4 regions of the Pseudarthrobacter raffinosi genome follow, and region 1 is predicted to be linked to each of the others. Evidence: riboswitches for the same ligand, from Rfam matches in the RefSeq annotation. Region 1 holds a riboswitch; each other region holds the start of a gene.
The links. A riboswitch is a leader RNA that binds a small molecule or an ion and turns the genes downstream of it on or off. The one in region 1 is predicted to bind cyclic di-AMP.

Region 1 (2,193 bases):
TGGCAGCCGGTGGAGTTTCCGGTTGTGCCGGCAATCCCGATCCGCGCGCCGGTTTCAACGGCTTGGTTTATCCGCACTCCGATCGTTTCGAGGTGGTTGTAGGTGGTTTGGAGGCCGTTCCCATGGTCAATGACAATACGGTTGCCGCCGCCGTAGGGGCTGAATCCGGCTTCGATGACAGTCCCCTTGCCGGCGCTGAAGACTTCCGTGCCGCATCCGGCGGCGAAATCCTGGCCCGTGTGCAGTTCACCTGCCGCTCCGGTCAGTGGATTGGCCCGGTATCCGAACGGTGAATTGAGCACCGGATCTAAAACGGGGGAGCTGAGCCTGGCTCCGGCCGGTGGAACTCGTTGTCCGGAGGCCTGCGCTTTGGACGCCTCTACCATTTGGGGGGACGCGGCTTCTGCGGCGGACTTCTCCTGTGGCGAAGCAGCGGGTGCCAGGCTGGGAGGGGCCGGGGGCGCCGGGTTGGTGGTCACCTCCGTGCGCCCAAAGTCCAGCTGTGCACCGGCTGTGGCAGTCACGGGCGCAGGCGCGGCCGGCGCTGAAGTTCCTGCTGCCGCTTGGGGGCCGGTGTGGGTCTGAGGGGTGGCCGCGTGCGCGGAGGCCAGGGACGCTGTCAGGGCCACGCCGGAAGCGACGACTGCCAGGGCGATACTGCGTCCGCGGTGGCGGGGTGATGCGTCAGGGGCCGGTTCGGCGCGGCGGCGCCCGCGGGCGGGCCTGGTGGTGGCGGGCGGATGTGTGCCGGGCACAGGGGAGTACCCGGCAGGGGTGTGGATGTTCACAAAATGTCCTTCTGCCGGCGCCTGCGGGGTTAGCTGTCGGATTCGGGTCAGGAACAATAACCCGGCCCCTGCCCGCGTGCACCTTGACATGGCTGCATAGCGGTTCAGGGGCTTCACCCCAAGACGGCCAGAGGGCCGTCGCTGATGGGTTCCCCACCTCTGCCAGGTGAACTTGAACGGGCCGGGCAGCTGGCAGAGTTCGGCGCGCCGCCCGGGAAACGCCCTGTTGATGGCATTTCCTTACCAGTATTGACCTTCCACTATGGAGGAAGGTCAATACTGGGTGTACGAGCCTGACCACCCAATCGCCCGTTCCGGCCCCTTACGGCGGAGCGTTGAAAGGAACGACTGTGTCAACTACTTCCAAGGTCCAGAGCCGGACAGGGCTGGCCGTCGGCGGCTTTGTCCTGCTGCATGTGCTGTGCTGCGGGCTGCCGCTGCTGATCGCGGCCGGAGCACTGGGTGCAGCCGGCTCATTCCTGGGCAATCCGTGGGTCATCCTTGCCGCTGTGGCCCTGGCTGCGGTTGTACTGCTCTGGGCGCTCCGGCGCCGCCGGCCGGACGTATCGGGTGGGGTGGAGGACTGCTGCGCACCCGCCGCCTCCGCGTCCGACCAGGATCGCAACGCAGGCAGGACCACGCAGCCCACCGGCGGCCGGTGATCGACAGTCACCCTGGCAACAGGGCCGGGGACCGGGGGCCGCGGAGGTGGCCTTCATGGCAGACGGTTCTGGCGCTGCTGCTTGCCGGTGCCGCAGCAGTAACCCTGTTCGCATCGTTCATGTCCTCCTCTGCACCGCAGGCGGACCAGGCCGGAGAGGGCCCGGCGCCGGCGGCAGCAGCCACGTTTACCGCCCTGACAAGCCAAGGGGAAAAGGTGCCGGTGCCGGGCGGATCGAAACCGAGCGTGCTCTTTTTCTTCTCCATTGAGTGCGGCGCCTGCGGACCGGGAACCCGGGTACTCGCAGAGGTCCAGAACAGCTCACCTGCTGCCGTGAACTATGTCGCCGTGGACATTGCACCGTACGAAACGGCCGAGGAAATCAAAGAATTCCTGGCCGGGAACAACGCCTCCTCCCTGGCCTTTGCCTCTGACTCCGGGACACAGCTCATCACCGCCTACCAGATAAACCAGGTAAGCACCGCTGTGGTCCTGGACGCTGCCGGCCGGGAGGTCTTCCGCGCAGTGGAGCCAGACGCGGCGGAACTGCGGACGGCACTGGCTGCCGCGGGAGCCGGTTAAGCGAACCGTTACCTGGAAATCGGCTCAGATGTAACTGCAGATCTGTTCCGCGTCGCAGCGCTGAGGGTCGGCCGCCTCGGCGGTTGCATACTGTTCGGCCACGGTCACCCGCAGCGCGGTAAGCTCCGCGATTTTCCGGTCCAAGTCCTTCAGCTGCTTCCC
Region 2 (2,193 bases), on a different contig from region 1:
ACGCTACGCCGGCCCCGCCCCTGAAGACTTCGGGAGCTACCGGACCTTCTGCGGGACCTGAGCGAACACCAGGGATGGACGACGGCGGCGCGCGGCCGGGTGCCGCCCGCCGCCGTCGAGCATGGTCGGATCACGCTACGCGGACGAAGGACGCTCCGGCGAGCCAGCTGAGGGAGTGGACTTCGGTTTTGTAACCGTCCACCCCGCCGCTGACTACCTGGCCGTTGCCGGCGTAGACGCCCACATGGCCGGCCGTGATGACCAGATCCCCTGCGGCCGGGGTGCCCACCACCGTGCCGTACTGGTAGAACTGGCCGGGAGCCAGGTCACCCACGCTCTTACCCACCGAGCGCAGCGCCTTCTCCACCATGGCGGTGCAGTCCTGCTGCACGCCGAGCTGTGAAGTGGCCGAAGCCAGGATGGCCGCGCCGAGCGAGCCGGCCGGAGCCTGGGCTGCCGGTGCGGACGTTGAGGCCAGCTGTATACCGGTGTTGGTGGCGGAGGACGGCGCCGCTGCGGCCTTCGCCGCCGGAGCCGGTGCGGCGCCCGGTGCCGTGTAGCCGGCGCCGGGGATCCGGATCTGGTCGCCGGGGTAGATGATGGTGGTCAGCGAGAGTCCATTGGCGGCAAGGACGTCGTTGAGCGGGACGCCGTTGGTGGCGGAAATCTGGCCCAGCGTGTCACCCGAAACGACGGTGTGAACGTTGGCCGCGGCGGGGACCGCTGCGGCGGGGGCCGGAGCAACAGCGGCCGGAGCCGCTGCCGCCGCACCGGTTTGGACCTGGGCGTTGGCAGTCCCGGCATCATCCGGGCCGTGGACGCCGGCCTGAGCCGGGACGCCGATGCCGAACAGCAGGCCGGATGCAGCAACAGCCACCAGGGCCGGACGGCCAAACGTCAGGGCGTGTGCTTTGGCCGTTGACGACAGGCCGACAGGGACGGTAGAGCTGGCAGAAACCACACGATGGCGTGCGGAAGCGGAATTCTTGGACACGGTTGATCGCCTCTCCCATGCCTGCGGGGTGAGCTGTCGGGTTCGGGTCGGAGATACCCGGCCGGTAGCGGCGCCGCACTGAACGGAGCGATACCGACTTAACCCCAAGGCTTCGCAAGAAGCCGTGGAAACGTGGTTCCCCCGTCCCTGCCAGCTGGAAAGCGACTGGATCCCGGTCAGCGGCAGGGCTCGGCATACTGGCGGGAATGGTCCGGCTTGAGCCGGGCCACCGTTTGACCATAACTTCTGCTCGGCGGCAATGTCACATTCCGGTAACGGAATGTAGGAGTGAAATTCACTCGTATGTCAGCGCGAATTCTCTACTCCCTGGTAACGATGTTGCAGGTCAACCCCCGTAATCCGTATATGCCCGGTAAGCTCACCAACTATGTCCCGGATTGTTCAAAAAATGCGGCTGCCCGCCCTCGCCGGCATGCTGGCGGTCGCCCTGGTAGGGTCGGCTGCGCTGCTGCCCTCACATGCCGCCGACGACGCCCCGCCCGGCGGCTATCCCTCGTGGCAGGACGTGCAGAACGCCAAGCAAAGCGAGGCCGGCAAAGCGGCAGAGGTCACCAGGATCAACGGGCTGCTGGGCGGGCTTCAGGCCGAAGCGGAGGCGCTGGGCAATGCGGCCGTGACATCCGCCGCGGAGTACGCCCAGGCCGAAGCGGCGCTTCAGGCCGCCACTTCCACTGTGGATGCCCTGACCGCCCAGACGGCACGCGCCGCGGCCGAACTGGGACAGTACAAGAAGGAAATCGGTGCCCTGGCGGCGCAGTCGTATAAGACCGGTGGCACAAACATGGGTTTCTTCGTTGCTCTCGACGCCGTGCAGAACAACAGCATCCAAGGCCTGAATATCGTCCAGATCGTCAGCGACAAGACTGCAGCCCTGGTGAACAAATCCGCAGCCGCCGAACGCATTTCCCGCGCCCTGGCCGATCAGGAGCAGGCAGCCAGGGCAGAGCGCGAGCGTCTGTCCAGCGAAGCCAGAACCAAGCTCGCCGCCGCCCAGTCCGCCCAGCAGGCCATGTCCAGGCAGATCGCGGAGCAGCAGGAGCACGGCCAGGAACTGACCGCGCAGTTGGCATCCCTCAAGGGCACCACCGCTGCGGTGGAGGGTGAGTTCCGGCAGGGCCAGGTGGCCTTGGCCGCGTACGAAACGGCGCAGGCCGCCAAACGGGCCGCGGCGCAGGAAC
Region 3 (2,193 bases), on a different contig from region 1:
TCTCACCGTGACGGTTCCTGTGACCGGCCCCGTGATGGCCACTCCGGCACCCGGCCAGGCCGCATCGGCCGTTTCCGCTGCTCCGCAGCCCGAAGTTACCGCCGAAGCCGCCGCCCAAATTGATTTCAGCCGCTCGTCCGTGGTTACCCAGGGTGATCCCGACGGCAAACTGAAGCAGCTGCTGAGCGCACAGTCCGCGGGATCCATTACCCGCGCGGCCTCTGCCGGAAGCCTCGGCTCGCCGCTGGCCCAGCTGGCTACAGTCTCCCCGTTCGGATTCCGGGTCAGCCCCATTACCGGCGGCTCCGGAGACTTCCACCGTGGCCAGGACTTCGTGGCACAGTGCGGAACCTCTGTCCTGGCTGCCGCCAGCGGCACCGTCACCTTCGCCGGCTGGCACCAGTACGGCGGCGGCAACCGCGTGGTGGTGGATCACGGCAATGGCCTAGAAACCACGTACAACCACCTCTCCTCCGCCAGCGTCAAGGTAGGCCAGACAGTCAGCCGCGGCGACGTGGTTGCCCTGAGCGGCACCACGGGCGCGTCCACGGGCTGCCACCTCCACTTCGAGGTCCAGGTCAATGGCGAAGTCGTTGACCCCACGGGCTGGCTCTGACCAAATGATGGCCAACTCTCGAATCGCAGCGACGTGCCGTGACCTGAATGTGACATTGGCTCGGAACTCCTGTAACGTCTAAAGCGCGTCAACTTTTCCGAAGTTGACGTTCTTGAGTGGATTGCCTAGCTCTGCCACCGCTCAAGGTCCGTTCGCATGACATCGTCTGGCAGGGGCGGGGGAACCAATTTTGGTCTTCGATTCTGAAGGCCTTGGGGTTAAGTCGCAAAGCTTCCACTGTGAAGCAGCGTGGCCGGGTGACTCCCATCCGAATCCGACAGCTCACCTCGCAGGCATTGGGAGAGGCTACCTTCGTGTCTTCACGCCATACTTCTGCGCGTCACCGCGCACAACCGGTTCGCACCAACCCCTTGGGCGCCGTGTCCAAGGCGGTCAGTGCCAATGCCGGGACCGTAGGTCGCCAGGCTGCTGTTATCGCAGCTGCATCAGGTCTGATCCTGAGCATGGGGCTTCCGGCCAACGCCGCGGATACCACCGCCGGCGTTTCCGCCTCCACCGAGTCCGGTTCCGCGCAGACGGCACTTGCCGTAACAGCGGCGCCCACGGCTACCGTTTCCTTCGAGCGCCCCGTGATCAAGACCACGCCGGCACCGAAGGTTGAGACGGTCCGTGCGCAGTCCACGGCCTCCGAAACCGGGGCTCAGGGTGCTGCCGCAACCGAGGCCGCGGCCTCCAAGCTCGCGGACAAGGTTTCCTCTGCGGCAGGATCGGGCCTGGCAGCTATCGCCTACACCGGCATCGGCCGCCCGTACGTATGGGGCGGCACCACTCCCAACGGCTGGGACTGCTCGGGCTTCACCCAGTGGGTCTACGCCCAGGCCGGCATCAGCATTCCCCGCGTCAATGCGTGGACTGCCATGACGCCCACGTCCACACCGTCTCCCGGTGACCTGGTCATGCAGAACGGCGGCGCCCACGTTGGCATTTACGTTGGCAACGGCATGATGATCGGCGCGCTGAACCCGTCACAGGGAACCCTGCTGCACTCTGTGGCTTCCACGGGCACTTCCTCGTTCTTCACGCTGGCCCCGTAGTTCCTGCAATCCAGTTCCTGCAGCCCTGTGCTGCTGGAACCGTTTCTTCGCTGGAAACTTTTCGCGAAATCCCCGTTCGGGGCGTGCCGGCGTACCCCCAAGATGCCGGCGCGTCCAAAGCCCTTGGGCTGCCCACGCGGTCCTGAGGAAAACGAAAGAGAGAAAATTAATGACTACACGTGCAACTGTTGCACGGCACCGCGCCGAGGTCGCCAAGACCAACTCGCTGGCTGTCATTGCCAAGGCTGTCGGCGACAACGCCGGCGGCATGGGCCGTCAGGCTGCGGTTATCGCTGCTGCTTCCGGCCTTGTCCTGACCAGTGGTATCGCTGCGAACGCGGCTGACACCGGCGTCCAGCGTGAAGCTGCGTCCGCTTCGAACCTTGAGGCTGAGGTTTTCGCCCCGGCCATCATTTCGGCTGCTTCCACCATTGCCATCTCCTACGAGAAGCCCGCAGTGACCACCACGCCGGCTCCCATTGAGGCTCCCGCGCCTGTTGTTGAAGCTCCGGCTCCGGCCAA
Region 4 (2,193 bases), on a different contig from region 1:
AGGATGTTGTAACCGGTGGCCCAAATGAGGATCTGCTACGGCTTGGTATGGCTGGCCCCGGATAGGTCCACCATTTCACAGCACAGTCCAGGCATCATTGCCGGCCTGGACAACACCGGCCGATGCCGTGCACCCGTTCCAGCGCCGAGCGCGATGCCGGCCTCAGCGCCGGGGACGCGTTCGCCCCGTCAAAAGACACCCCACTCGCCTAACCGGTCTTCTGCCAGGGGCCTTGATGCCAATTGCTGCAAAGCGTGTAGCCGGCGGAGGTCACGGCCGCACACACAGCAAAGCTCTCGGCCGTACCGTGACTATCACCCGGGAACGACCGCCGGACACGAGGTCCACAAAGGCGGACTCGGCACCCTCAACGGCCGATACAGCCTTTTGAACGGTCTGGACGCAATGCCCGCACGTCAGCCCTTCGACAGCAAACTCGACTGTGCTGCCACTGGATACCGCTGCCGGAGCAGCAGCTGCACCCGGCAGCGGAAGAAACAAGGGGAAGCCTGGCTCTATCTTTTTGAGGAAGAATCGAGGGTGTGCTGGGGGTGAACGGCCGTGCAAACGGGTACGGCAACACCAGCCCGGACTTCCATGTCACTGACAACCCAAGAAGACGCATCCTGTACCCGGGCCGGGTATACAGAGCAAGTGCGCATCCCGTGCCACGGCGGACACGCCGTTACCGGAATGTGACAAACATTGCTGGTGTGAAGTACGGTCTAAGTCGTGCCGGTTTCTCCTTGAGGCGGCACTCCCGAACAGATTGCCTAACTCTGCCGCTGCCCGGGATCCGTTCACTTTTCGTCCGGCAGAGACGGGGAACCCATTATTGGCCTGCTTCTGGCAGGTCTTGGGGTGAAGCCGTGCCTGGTGCACTTTTGCGCCTGACGCGGCCGGGTGCCTCCCACCCGAATCCGACAGCTAACCTCGCAGGCAGTGGGAGAGGCCCTTTCATGCCCATGCGCAAAACTCACGGCCGCCGCCGCGCGGTCCCCCAGACCAGCACTCTTGCCGCACTGACCAAGTCCTTTACCGCGAATGCCGGCGGCGCAGGCCGCCAGGCCGCCGTCTTCGCAGCGGCTTCCGGTCTCGTGCTGACCAGTGGTATTGCTGCCGCCCAGGCGGCCGACGCCCCCGCCCAGCGCGAAGCTGAACCGGCCGCTAACCTCGAGGTCGCGAGCCAGATACAGGCCCCGCTGACCGCCGATGCCACCATCCAGATTTCCTTCGAGCGCCCGGTCGTGGAAACCACGCCCGCTCCCGTAGTGGAAGCCCCGAAGCCTGTCGTGGTAGCCGCGAAGGCCGCGGCACCCGCGGCCGCCGTAACGACCCCTGCACCCGCCTCGGCCAAAGTCACCGTCACCCCGCCTGCGCCCGCGCCGGCTCCCGCAGCCGGTGACATTAACTCCATCATGGTGTCCTCCGCCTACGCTCAGATCGGCATGATCCAGGACTGCACGCGGCTGGTCGAAAACGCCCTAAATGCCGCTGGCATCCCCGTCGGGGACCTGGGCCCGATGCAGTTCATGAACTACGGCACCGTGGTCACCGACCCCCAGCCCGGTGATATGGTCATGCAGCCTGGCCACGTAGGAATTTACGTCGGCAACGGCCAGGTCCTCAGCTCAGGCCTGAACGGGAAGAATGAAACCGCCGTGCACCCTCTGACCTGGATGACGTCCAAGGGTGCCGTCACCTTCGTCCGCGCAGGCTAACAAACCACTGAAGGCCGGTGATTCAATGCCTTGGGGGCACTGAATCACCGGCCCTTAGGATGCCCCTCCAACCATGCGCCTGACTCCTTCCGCAGGTCACCCGAAGGCGACATATAGCGGTGCTAAAACACCGCCATTTACTCCGCAAACCACAATTCTGAGGCGTATCCCATCTCTTTAGAGTGTCCGGCCAAGCCCCGCTTCCAAGGAAATGAGACATGACGCTCAATTCTGCCCCGCTGAGCAGCACGCGCAGCGCCACGCCGCACCAACTCCGGTATCGGCGCTACGGCTGCCTGCTCTCACACACCCGAAAACGAAAGACTCACCAGACATGACCGTTCAGAACGACCTCAGCCGCGAAGACGTTGCCTCCTATGAGGCAGAGCTCGCGAAACGGACTCCCTCGCTCTACTCGCGCTACATCGGCGCGATGCTCTACTTCATGGGCGCGGCCCTTATCGCTGGCGCC

Region 2: another riboswitch for cyclic di-AMP. It lies ahead of NG697_RS03260 (C40 family peptidase); the one in region 1 lies ahead of NG697_RS21245 (M23 family metallopeptidase).
Region 3: another riboswitch for cyclic di-AMP. It lies ahead of NG697_RS17340 (C40 family peptidase); the one in region 1 lies ahead of NG697_RS21245 (M23 family metallopeptidase).
Region 4: another riboswitch for cyclic di-AMP. It lies ahead of NG697_RS20905 (NlpC/P60 family protein); the one in region 1 lies ahead of NG697_RS21245 (M23 family metallopeptidase).

What each region holds. Positions count from the first base shown of each region.
Region 1 covers NZ_JAMXBG010000033.1:6,931-9,123, forward strand. The annotation lists gene NG697_RS21245 (M23 family metallopeptidase) at 1-788, opposite strand, end outside; cyclic di-AMP (ydaO/yuaA leader) riboswitch at 792-986, opposite strand; gene merT (mercuric ion transporter MerT) at 1,139-1,450, shown strand; gene NG697_RS20400 (TlpA family protein disulfide reductase) at 1,570-2,031, shown strand.
Region 2 covers NZ_JAMXBG010000002.1:309,833-312,025, forward strand. The annotation lists gene NG697_RS03255 (protein adenylyltransferase SelO) at 1-61, shown strand, start outside; gene NG697_RS03260 (C40 family peptidase) at 131-994, opposite strand; cyclic di-AMP (ydaO/yuaA leader) riboswitch at 998-1,168, opposite strand; gene NG697_RS03265 (aggregation-promoting factor C-terminal-like domain-containing protein) at 1,383-2,193, shown strand, end outside.
Region 3 covers NZ_JAMXBG010000020.1:48,243-50,435, forward strand. The annotation lists gene NG697_RS17335 (M23 family metallopeptidase) at 1-616, shown strand, start outside; cyclic di-AMP (ydaO/yuaA leader) riboswitch at 764-926, shown strand; gene NG697_RS17340 (C40 family peptidase) at 997-1,671, shown strand; gene NG697_RS17345 (C40 family peptidase) at 1,841-2,193, shown strand, end outside.
Region 4 covers NZ_JAMXBG010000044.1:1,628-3,820, forward strand. The annotation lists gene NG697_RS20900 (heavy-metal-associated domain-containing protein) at 271-567, opposite strand; cyclic di-AMP (ydaO/yuaA leader) riboswitch at 761-956, shown strand; gene NG697_RS20905 (NlpC/P60 family protein) at 960-1,721, shown strand; gene NG697_RS20910 (hypothetical protein) at 2,056-2,193, shown strand, end outside.